Regions from separate parts of the Rossellomorea sp. DA94 genome, predicted to be linked through region 2. Evidence: a T-box and tRNA genes for the amino acid it is inferred to sense, from the RefSeq annotation. Region 2 holds a T-box; the other holds one or more tRNA genes.
The links. A T-box is a leader RNA that pairs with one kind of tRNA and senses whether it is charged. The one in region 2 lies ahead of tyrS (tyrosine--tRNA ligase), so its partner is inferred to be a tRNA-Tyr.
Positions count from the first base shown of each region.

Region 1 (5,963 bases), 2.3 Mb from region 2:
GTTATCGGCTTAAGTAATGGGAAGACGATTCTCCAAAACACGCCAAACTGACTGCAGCCGTCTATCATCGCTGATTCCTCGATTTCAATCGGGACGGTTTTCACAAATCCGTGATATAAGAACAGGGAAAGTGGCACTCCGAACCCAAAGTACATGAGAATGAGACCGGGAATGCTATTTGTCAGTCCCAGTGTACCCCCGACCTTCATCAAGGGAATCATCACCGTCTGGAACGGGATCACCATGGCTGAAACAAAGATCACGAATAAGATCTTGCTGAACTTCCCTGGCGTACGGACCATTTTCCACGCCGCCATTGAGCTGATGATCACTAGGCCAATATTACTGAAAACGGTGATGATCAATGAGTTCCAGAAAGCCCGGGGGAAATTAATGACTTCCCACACTTTTGCGTAGTTCGAAAACATAAATTCCTCCGGCCATGCTGCCGCATCAATCAAAATCGCAGCAAATGGTTTCACCGAGTTGACTAGTACGAAGTAGAAAGGGATAAGGAAAATGAGCCCGATCACAATCCCGATGATCTCTAATACAAATGTTCTTTTCGTATAGCGATTGCCCATTACGCCTCAACCTCCTTCTTCTTCGTCACCATTACCTGGACCGTCGTAAACACGGCCACTACCACAAAGAACAGAATCGACTTCGCCGTCCCAAGTCCATAACGGTTATTCTGGAAAGCTTCCTGATAGATATTGATCGCTACAGATTGCGTGGAGTTAAATGGCCCACCGCCTGTCAGCGAGATGTTAAGATCAAATATTTTAAATGCCATCGAAATCGTCAGGAAGAAACAAATCGTGAATGCAGGTAATATTAAAGGAATAATGATTTTTGTGAGGAGGGTCCAATTTGATGCCCCATCCATTTTCGCTGCTTCAAGAAGTGAATTGTCCACCCCTTGCAATGCCGCTACATAAATGACCATCATATACCCCGATATCTGCCAGGCAAATACGATGACAATCCCCCAGAAAGCCGTCTTCTCATCACCAAGCCACGGCATCTTAAAGAATCCGATATCCGTCATATTCCCAAGTGATGCAAATCCTTTAACAAAGATGAACTGCCAGATGAACCCTAGTAACAATCCCCCGATGACGTTGGGGATAAAGAATACCGTCCTCAGGATATTGCGCGTCTTCAACGCGGCATTCAACAACAGGGCAAATCCGAATCCTATCAAGTTACTGATGATCACTGCCGCAAACATAAACTTCGTAGTGAACATGAATGAATTAAAAAACGTCTTATCATCCGTGAAGATCTTTTTGTAGTTATCGAATCCAACCCACTCGACAACCGAGCTGACACCATTCCATGAGGTGAAGGAATAATACACACCCATCAAGAATGGAAGAATCTGAATCACTAAGAAAAATAAAAGTGCCGGTCCAACAAAGGCAGCGTACGTCAGCAAGCTCTTATACTTGAACTTCTTCTTTGTCACTGCCTTCATTTGTACATCTGGGCTTACTGGTCCAGTCTGAATCTTTGGTTCCACCCGTATCACCACCCTATCTGTGTAATCGCTTTCTTTTATTATAATGGTAGCGCTTTCTTAATAAGGGGAACTCAATTGACGAAGAAGGTGCACTATTTTGACTAGATGGGTTTTGTTTTGGTGGGTGATGGGTAAAAGAAAAGGTTGTGAGTTTTGTGTGAAAAGTTAGTTTTGCAAATCATTAAGTGGTGTTGAAATAATGCTGAGATTTGAACAAATAAAAAAGACTTCCTCATAAAGAGAAAGTCTGTCGTATGTAAGTTGGAGCGGGTGAAGGGAATCGAACCCTCATCATCAGCTTGGAAGGCTGAGGTTTTACCACTAAACTACACCCGCGATGTGGTACCGGTGGCCGGGATCGAACCGGCACTCCAGAGGAACACGATTTTGAGTCGTGCGCGTCTGCCAATTCCGCCACACCGGCATTACATTTGGAGGCGGCAACCGGATTTGAACCGGTGATCAGGGTTTTGCAGACCCATGCCTTACCACTTGGCTATGCCGCCTTAATATTGGAGCGGAAGACGGGATTCGAACCCGCGACCCCCACCTTGGCAAGGTGGTGTTCTACCACTGAACTACTTCCGCACTACTGGGCTAGCTGGATTCGAACCAACGCATGTCGCAGTCAAAGTGCGATGCCTTACCGCTTGGCTATAGCCCACTGATAGTATATGTCACGGAAATAAAAATGTGACTTTTATGGGGCGACTGATGGGAATCGAACCCACGAATGCCTGAACCACAATCAGGTGCGTTAACCACTTCGCCACAATCGCCATGTTAAAATTGGCAGGGGTAGTAGGAATCGAACCCACACCAAAGGTTTTGGAGACCTTCGTTCTACCGTTAAACTATACCCCTAAAATAAATGGTGGAGGGGGGCAGATTCGAACTGCCGAACCCGAAGGAGCGGATTTACAGTCCGCCGCGTTTAGCCACTTCGCTACCCCTCCAGCTAAATCACTTGACTGGTGCCGGCAAGAGGACTTGAACCCCCAACCTACTGATTACAAGTCAGTTGCTCTACCAGTTGAGCTACACCGGCATCAAGTAAATAAATGGTGGCTCAGGACGGAATCGAACCGCCGACACATGGATTTTCAGTCCATTGCTCTACCAACTGAGCTACTGAGCCAAATAGTTTCCGGCTTCCGCTAAGCTTCGAATCTCTTCGTCAGCTCACTCAGTCACATCCTCACGTATGTTAAATACGCTACGGTGTTCCTTCGATCGCTTCCTCGACCTTCTCGCTTATCGAAACCCTTTTCCTTTTCAAGAAACAATACTCTAAGTAAAAATGGCGGTCCGGACGGGACTCGAACCCGCGACCTCCTGCGTGACAGGCAGGCATTCTAACCAACTGAACTACCGGACCAAAAATGGTATTGCGGGGACAGGATTTGAACCTGCGACCTTCGGGTTATGAGCCCGACGAGCTACCGAACTGCTCCACCCCGCGACGATATGAACAAAAAAATAAATGGTGGAGGATGACGGGATCGAACCGCCGACCCTCTGCTTGTAAGGCAGATGCTCTCCCAGCTGAGCTAATCCTCCACTATGTAAATGAATTCTTTTTGAAAGAAAATGGTGACCCATACGGGATTCGAACCCGTGTTACCGCCGTGAAAGGGCGGTGTCTTAACCGCTTGACCAATGGGCCTTATTGAAAATATAATGGCGGAGAGCAAGGGATTTGAACCCTTGAGACAGCGTTAACCGTCTACACGATTTCCAATCGTGCTCCTTCGGCCACTCGGACAGCTCTCCATATATTGGCTCCGCAGGCAAGATTCGAACTTGCGACCGATCGGTTAACAGCCGATAGCTCTACCACTGAGCTACTGCGGAACGATATGCCTGGCGACGTCCTACTCTCACAGGGGGAGATCCCCCAACTACCATCGGCGCTGAAGAGCTTAACTTCCGTGTTCGGCATGGGAACGGGTGTGACCTCTTCGCCATTGTCACCAGACTATGTATTGTCTCTTTTTTAAGGACAAGTACTATTATATCGTGTAGATAATTTTTTTCAAGGATTTTTTTATATTTTCATATAAATTTTATTCCTTCAAAACTAGATAAAGGATTGATGTCAAGAAAGCCGAATATCGACCAATGTTGCATCTACTATTGAAAGTAGAATGCAGTCCAGCTCCGGCGGCTAGAGACTCGAGGTCATTTCAGTTCAATCAGCTGAGGGTAAAGAGCACCCTCTTCTGATTGCCCAGAAATGCTTGTCGTCTCTGTTCAAGCCGCCTCCGCTTTATAGTGTGGTTAAGTCCTCGATCGATTAGTATCAGTCAACTCCACATGTCGCCAAGCTTCCATCTCTGACCTATCTACCTAGTCATCTTCTAGGGATCTTACTCACTTACGTGATGGGAAATCTCATCTCGAGGGGGGCTTCATGCTTAGATGCTTTCAGCACTTATCCCTTCCGCACATAGCTACCCAGCGATGCCTTTGGCAAGACAACTGGTACACCAGCGGTGCGTCCATCCCGGTCCTCTCGTACTAAGGACAGCTCCTCTCAAATTTCCTGCGCCCACGACGGATAGGGACCGAACTGTCTCACGACGTTCTGAACCCAGCTCGCGTACCGCTTTAATGGGCGAACAGCCCAACCCTTGGGACCGACTACAGCCCCAGGATGCGATGAGCCGACATCGAGGTGCCAAACCTCCCCGTCGATGTGGACTCTTGGGGGAGATAAGCCTGTTATCCCCGGGGTAGCTTTTATCCGTTGAGCGATGGCCCTTCCATGCGGAACCACCGGATCACTAAGCCCGACTTTCGTCCCTGCTCGACTTGTAGGTCTCGCAGTCAAGCTCCCTTGTGCCTTTACACTCTGCGAATGATTTCCAACCATTCTGAGGGAACCTTTGGGCGCCTCCGTTACTCTTTAGGAGGCGACCGCCCCAGTCAAACTGCCCACCTGACACTGTCTCCCACCCCGATAAGGGGCGCGGGTTAGAATTTCAATACAGCCAGGGTAGTATCCCACCGATGCCTCCACCGAAGCTGGCGCTCCGGTTTCCAAGGCTCCTACCTATCCTGTACAAGCTGTACCAAAATTCAATATCAGGCTACAGTAAAGCTCCACGGGGTCTTTCCGTCCTGTCGCGGGTAACCTGCATCTTCACAGGTACTATAATTTCACCGAGTCTCTCGTTGAGACAGTGCCCAGATCGTTACGCCTTTCGTGCGGGTCGGAACTTACCCGACAAGGAATTTCGCTACCTTAGGACCGTTATAGTTACGGCCGCCGTTTACTGGGGCTTCGATTCGCACCTTCGCTTGCGCTAAGCACTCCTCTTAACCTTCCAGCACCGGGCAGGCGTCAGCCCCTATACTTCGCCTTACGGCTTCGCAGAGACCTGTGTTTTTGCTAAACAGTCGCCTGGGCCTATTCACTGCGGCTCTCTCGGGCTTGCACCCTACCAGAGCACCCCTTCTCCCGAAGTTACGGGGTCATTTTGCCGAGTTCCTTAACGAGAGTTCTCTCGCTCACCTTAGGATTCTCTCCTCGCCTACCTGTGTCGGTTTGCGGTACGGGCACCTTTTTCCTCGCTAGAGGCTTTTCTTGGCAGTGTGGAATCAGGAACTTCGCTACTATAATTCGCTCGCTATCACAGCTCAGCCTTCACGATGATGGGATTTGCCTCATCATCAGCCTAACTGCTTAGACGCACATATCCAGCAGTGCGCTTACCCTATCCTCCTGCGTCCCCCCATTGCTCAAACGGAAAAGAGGTGGTACAGGAATATCAACCTGTTGTCCATCGTCTACGCCTATCGGCCTCGACTTAGGTCCCGACTAACCCTGAGCGGACGAGCCTTCCTCAGGAAACCTTAGGCATTCGGTGGATGGGATTCTCACCCATCTTTCGCTACTCATACCGGCATTCTCACTTCTAAGCACTCCACCAGTCCTTACGGTCTAGCTTCGCAGTCCTTAGAACGCTCTCCTACCACTGACACCTAGAGGTGTCAATCCACAGCTTCGGTGATACGTTTAGCCCCGGTACATTTTCGGCGCAGAGTCACTCGACCAGTGAGCTATTACGCACTCTTTAAATGGTGGCTGCTTCTAAGCCAACATCCTGGTTGTCTAAGCAACTCCACATCCTTTTCCACTTAACGTATACTTTGGGACCTTAGCTGGTGGTCTGGGCTGTTTCCCTTTCGACTACGGATCTTATCACTCGCAGTCTGACTCCCATGGATAAGTCTTTGGCATTCGGAGTTTGTCTGAATTCGGTAACCCGATGAGGGCCCCTAGTCCAAACAGTGCTCTACCTCCAAGACTCTTACACATGAGGCTAGCCCTAAAGCTATTTCGGAGAGAACCAGCTATCTCCAAGTTCGATTGGAATTTCTCCGCTACCCACACCTCATCCCCGCACTTTTCAACGTGCGTGGGTTCGGACCT
Region 1 is NZ_CP122397.1:1,337,715-1,343,677, reverse strand. Features, by position in the region: gene P8596_RS07130 (carbohydrate ABC transporter permease) at 1-584, opposite strand, end outside; gene P8596_RS07125 (carbohydrate ABC transporter permease) at 584-1,480, opposite strand; tRNA gene P8596_RS07120 (tRNA-Gly) at 1,788-1,861, opposite strand; tRNA gene P8596_RS07115 (tRNA-Leu) at 1,866-1,949, opposite strand; tRNA gene P8596_RS07110 (tRNA-Cys) at 1,958-2,031, opposite strand; tRNA gene P8596_RS07105 (tRNA-Gly) at 2,039-2,113, opposite strand; tRNA gene P8596_RS07100 (tRNA-Gln) at 2,118-2,189, opposite strand; tRNA gene P8596_RS07095 (tRNA-His) at 2,229-2,304, opposite strand; tRNA gene P8596_RS07090 (tRNA-Trp) at 2,316-2,389, opposite strand; tRNA gene P8596_RS07085 (tRNA-Tyr) at 2,398-2,481, opposite strand; tRNA gene P8596_RS07080 (tRNA-Thr) at 2,498-2,573, opposite strand; tRNA gene P8596_RS07075 (tRNA-Phe) at 2,588-2,663, opposite strand; tRNA gene P8596_RS07070 (tRNA-Asp) at 2,827-2,903, opposite strand; tRNA gene P8596_RS07065 (tRNA-Met) at 2,914-2,987, opposite strand; tRNA gene P8596_RS07060 (tRNA-Val) at 3,010-3,085, opposite strand; tRNA gene P8596_RS07055 (tRNA-Glu) at 3,117-3,191, opposite strand; tRNA gene P8596_RS07050 (tRNA-Ser) at 3,207-3,298, opposite strand; tRNA gene P8596_RS07045 (tRNA-Asn) at 3,305-3,379, opposite strand; rRNA gene rrf (5S ribosomal RNA) at 3,387-3,503, opposite strand; rRNA gene P8596_RS07035 (23S ribosomal RNA) at 3,802-5,963, opposite strand, start outside.
Region 1: it encodes a tRNA-Tyr, which carries the amino acid that the T-box ahead of tyrS (tyrosine--tRNA ligase) is inferred to sense. The anticodon was not compared.

Region 2 (5,963 bases):
CTGGCTGCATGCTTCAGATGGAAGCAGTCCCGAGATGGAACAGAAGGATCTTCTGACGACCCCTTCCGGCTGTTGGAACGATGCATCAGGATCGATCAGATCGGGCGCAAGGTCCCTGACATCATTCAGTAGATACGACCATAAGCGGATGTTACGCAAGCCGTAATGTCCGTACCGGGCACGGGATCCAGGAGTGTTCAGTGACGAAGGTGTGTCGTAGCCGAACCAGGTCCCAAATGTGATGCTCGGATTCGTTGCTACAAACCAGTGATCTTTGTATTCCTGACTCGTTCCGGATTTCCCGGCCCAGTCTGAATTAAAGTTCAGGAAGGTTTTCGCATAACGTCCCGTACCAAGGTTATGATCCAGGGTATCCCTCATCATATCGATCGCTAAATAAGCGGTTTGCGGACTGAAGACATCCACAGGTTCTGTCTTGTGTTCAAAGACGACATTGCCGTCCTTGTCGACGATCTTGTCAATCATGAAGGCATCGATGAATTTTCCTCCATTGGCAAAGGTGGTGTAGGCATTTACGTTTTCTTCGACCGTGACACCCGTCGTCGTTGCCCCGAGAGTAAGGGACAGGTTGTTGTCATATCTGCTTGAAAGGGATTCGAAGCCCATTTTCAATAGAAACTCTTTAAATGGATTTCGGTTGTAAATATTCGCATATGTTCTGACCGCTGGTAGATTCAATGATTCTGCCAGGGCGAATCTTGCAGGGAAGAGTCCGCGCTCCCTGAACGAATAGTTTTCCGGTTTCCAGCCATTGATGTTGACGCCCACATCGGGAATCGGTGATCCCGGTGAGATGTAGCCGTATTCGAGTGCTGGTCCGTAAGCGAGCAAAGGCTTCATGGTAGAGCCGTTTGATCTGTGTGATTGAGTGGCATGGTTGATTTGTTCCAATTTAAAATCCCGGCCGCCGATGAAGCTGATGATGCGGCCCGTTTTGTTCTCGATCATCACGGCGCCGACCTGAACCGGCTCCTCGATTTCTACTTCTTTCCCTGTGTCAGGGTCTTTTACCGTTCTGGTTTTGGTAGGACCGTACATGTCATACGCATCCTTTGTTTTTTGCATCTGGTCATAGATCTTCTTGTTGATGGTTGAATGGATTTCATACCCGCTTTGACGGACATTGCGGTCAGCAAGCGTCTGGTATTTGTCTTCAAGTTCATCATTGTTTTCAAGATCCTGTTCAGAATATCCATCTTTCTTGGCAAGCACATTTTTCATGATTTCCACTGCCCTGCTTTCGAGTTCGGCAGTAAGCCATGGGTATTGCTCTCGAGGTGATGGCTTTGGTTTCACGAAATCATTTGAGATGTCATAGGCAACGGCATCGTCATATTGCTTTTTCGTGATGTATCCTTCCCGGTGCATCCGGTAGAGGACCGTGTTTTTCCGGCTCATCCCGGCTTCGAGATTCTCTTTGATCTCCCCATTATTCTTGAATGGTGTGTAAGAGAAGGGAGCCTGTGGAAGTCCAGCAATGAAGGCTGACTGTGGCAGGGACAAATCCTTGGCGTCCACTCCGAAAATCCCTTTGGCAGCCGATTGGACACCTGCGATATTTTGGCCGGATGAGTTCCGTCCAAGAGTCGCTACATTCAGATACGCTTCCAGTATTTCATCTTTATCAAAAAATCTTTCCAGGCGAAGAGCGAGAAGGATCTCTTTCGCTTTTCTTTCAAATGATACTTCATTCGTGAGGATCTGATTTTTGATCAGCTGTTGAGTGAGTGTACTCCCGCCTGATTGGGTGGCTGAATTCGTGAATTCCTGTAGGACGGCGCGCATGATCGCTTTCGGCACGACACCGTTATGTTCGTTGAAGTACTCATCTTCTGTTGCAATGACGGCATGCTGCAGATCTTTCGAAATATCTTCAAGCTTCACTTCTTCCCGTTCCAGGTCAGTCCGAAGTTTCCCGAGATAGACATCGTCCGAGAAGTAAAGTCGAGAGGTTTCTTCGTAGTTGTAGATGTCCTTTTTCATTTGGTCATAAGGACGGATCGGTTCTTCCTTGACGAGTGAAGCGAAATAACCCGCTCCGACTCCTCCTGCAAATGCGAATCCCAATACAAAGAGGACGATCAGGATCAAAGACAGGTTCCAGAATACACCGTATGTAATTCTTGCTCGTTTTTGTAGTCTAGTATTTGAAAAGAACCTGATTGCAGGGTCTAATTTTTCACGTAATATGTTCCATTTTTCCTTCATATATCATTCCCCCCAGAACATTCCCATTATAGCATAATTACAGGAAGGCTGTCGTAAAAAGTCAAATAAAATGGTCTTTTATCATGCATTTAGTTGACTATTATTTTGGAATATGGTAAAAACCTAATATAGTGATTGTAATGATCATCCGTCATCAATCGGATTTTTGTACAAATAATACATGCAATGAGAGGAATAAGTAGTCTGCCTTCCCTGTTACGAAGAGAGTCAGTGGGTGCTGTGAACTGACACAAATGGCCGATGAATTACATCCTGGAGCTTTTGTCGTGAACCTTAGTAGCGGCAAACGGTGAGAGCCGTTATCTCTATGAGTGAAGGATGTTATTCCTTAATTTGGGTGGTACCGCGCGACAGCGTCCCTGCATATATGCAGGGACTTTTTTGTTGTTTGCACGTTGAAATTAAAGGAGGAAGAGAGATGGATTTATTAAAAGACTTGGAATGGCGTGGGATCACGTACCAGCAAACGGATGCTGAAGGCTTGAAGGACTTATTGAATAAAGAAAGCATTTCGATTTATTGCGGGATCGATCCGACAGCGGACAGTATGCATATCGGTCATCTGCTTCCTTTCTTGACGCTTCGCCGTTTCCAGAATCAAGGGCATCGTCCACTTGTACTGGTTGGAGGGGCGACAGGTTTGATCGGTGACCCGAGCGGTAAAAACGAAGAGCGTAAACTCCAGACGGTTGAAGCGATCCAGGGAAATGTAGCAAGCATTAAAGGACAGCTCCAAAGCATTTTTGACTTCGAAGGGGAAAACGGTGCCGTGATGGTGAATAACTATGACTGGATCGGTGCGATGGATGTCGTCACATTCCTTCGTGATTTCGGAAAGCATGTGGGTGTCAATTACATGCTGGCTAAAGATACGATCTCGTCCCGTCTGGAATCGGGTATTTCATTCACTGAATTTACGTATACGATCCTTCAGGCGATGGACTTCAATCACTTATATGACAACTACAATTGTAAACTGCAGATCGGTGGAAGTGACCAGTGGGGGAACATTACGACGGGCCTTGAACTGATCAGACGCACACATGAAGAAGAAACGAAGGCATTCGGCTTCACGATTCCACTTGTAACGAAAGCGGACGGAACGAAATTCGGTAAAACGGAAAGCGGGGCGGTATGGCTCGATCCGAAGAAAACGTCTCCTTACGAGTTCTACCAGTTCTGGATCAACGCAGCCGATGCGGATGTGGTGAAATACTTGAAGTACTTTACCTTCCTTTCTCATGAAGAAATCGACGCACTTGCTACTTCCGTTGAAACAGAACCTCATCTTCGCAAAGCACAAAAGACGTTAGCGGAAGAAATGACGAAGCTGATCCACGGAGAAGAGGCCCTTGATCAGGCGATCCGTATCACTCAAGCGTTATTCAGTGGTGACATCAAATCATTATCAGCTTCTGAAATACTGGAAGGCTTCAAAGATGTCCCATCTTTCGAACAGGCAAAAGGAGAAGAAATCGGATTGATCGATCTCCTCGTTAATGCGAAAATCTCGCCATCCAAACGTCAGGCTCGAGAAGATGTCGGAAACGGTGCGATTTACATCAACGGTGAGCGTATCACGGATCTTCAGCATGTGATGGGCGAAGGGGACAAGATCGAAGGACAATTTACGATCATCCGCCGAGGAAAGAAGAAATATTTCAGAGTTCAGTACGTATAATAGAAAATACAATCTTTCAGCGCGGTATCCGTTTCTCTCATTAGGAGCGGGTACCGTGCTTTTATTATGGGAATTTCATGTTTTTCAGCACAAAAAAAAACACTGCCCATAGAATGGACAGTGTCTCTTTCACAAAGATTAACGAGAGTAGAACTCAACGATAAGAGCTTCGTTAATTTCAGCTGGTAATTCAGAACGTTCAGGAACGCGTGTGAATGTACCTTCTAATTTGTCAGCATCGAAAGTTAGGAATTCAGGAACAAAGCTGTTCACTTCCATCGCTTCTTTGATGATGTCAAGGTTACGTGATTTTTCACGAACTGAGATTGTTTGACCAGGAAGAACGCGGAATGAAGGGATGTCTACGCGAGATCCGTTCACTGTAACGTGACCGTGGTTAACAAGTTGACGTGCTTGACGACGAGTACGAGCAAGACCTAAACGATAAACAACGTTATCCAGGCGGCACTCAAGTAGCGCCATGAAGTTTTCACCGTGTTTACCTTGTAATTTGCCAGCTTGGTCAAATAGGTTACGGAATTGACGCTCAGTTACTCCGTACATGTGACGAAGTTTTTGCTTCTCTTGAAGTTGTAAACCGTATTCAGAGATTTTTTTACGTTGGTTAGGACCGTGTTGTCCTGGAGCGTAAGGACGCTTTTCTAATTCTTTACCCGTACCGCTTAGAGAGATTCCAAGACGACGAGATAATTTCCAGCTTGGGCCAGTATATCGAGCCATGAGAGACTCCTCCTTTATTGTTTTTATTTTGTTGTAAAATAAAAACACCTGTGAATAAACAATTATGTGCATTTTGTTTTCATGTACCTTCGCCCTAGCAGCAGAGGGTTACAAGATACACCTCAACGTAGAGGAACAAAATACGAGCATAAAGGACTTCACTGAAGCTGCATTATTTTACACAAAGAATATTATATGATGCGAGAGATTAGAAGTCAAGGAAGTATTTTATAGTTTCCTGAAAAGAGCGATCTGGATTGCACAAACAATATAGTTCATAAGTCATTTGTTGTGATATAATAAAAGTTGAAAATTATGTTAAATAGGTGAGCAGATTTGCAGGAATCAAAGAGAGAGAAATTTCTTCGATATCTATTGATCGGTATCTGTCTGCTGGTCGTATTGGGAGGTTCCCTTTATTCCTCCTCATCCGATAAAGTCGAGGAGATCAAACCATCCACACATGCCCAAGTATTGTCCAGGGGGGACGAAAGTCGGAACCCGGTCATCGCAGTGGCGAAGGTGGTAGAAGAGCAGCCGGTCCTTGTCATATATGAAATTGATCAAAAAAACCAATATTACTTTAAGGTATTACATAGTGTGTCGTTACACAATCCAGTGAAAACGCTTCGTGTTACAAAGGAACATAATGGGGTCTGGGTCCAAATGGAAGAGAAGAAGTGGATACTGTTTTCCGAATCGTTAGAGGTTTTACAGGAGCGGGAAAGTGAACCGTCTTCCGTCACTTCAAGCCGGCAGCCCTTTCATATTCAGGAGGGCACCGGATTGATCAGCATTCCCCGGGGATCCCGTGATGTCCGACTGGTTCTTACAGACAAAAGCGGGGAACCGGAAGAAATCCATTCCTTATCAGGAGACGATTCAGTATGGCTGGTTGTCTTTCAAAAGGATATGGTACTGGCCAGGAGCCGGTGATGTAATTCGTTTCACAAACCTTTCAGGTGTGGGTGAGAAAAATGTACGTTATTCAACATGCTCTGCATGAATACAAGTCCAAGCTATTCGATTTAATCTATGAAGAAATGTCAGCAGATGCAGATCATTCTGTTCAATTGCAAAAATGGCTGACGGTTGTGAAGGATTGCCTGGATATCGATCAGGCATTTTTATATTTTTATACCGATTCTACTTATTTCCTATATCAACCCCATCATCATGGTGGTGTTCCCCTCACACTTGCTGAAGCGACAGAGGAGTATATTCTCAGGCCGATCTTAATAGAAAAAGAAGATCTTTCTTCCATTAAGTTTCACTTTACGAAGAGTGATGG
Region 2 is NZ_CP122397.1:3,621,948-3,627,910, reverse strand. Features, by position in the region: gene P8596_RS18900 (transglycosylase domain-containing protein) at 1-2,229, opposite strand, end outside; T-box leader at 2,407-2,614, shown strand; gene tyrS (tyrosine--tRNA ligase) at 2,669-3,931, shown strand; gene rpsD (30S ribosomal protein S4) at 4,070-4,672, opposite strand; gene P8596_RS18885 (hypothetical protein) at 5,009-5,608, shown strand; gene P8596_RS18880 (sensor domain-containing diguanylate cyclase) at 5,650-5,963, shown strand, end outside.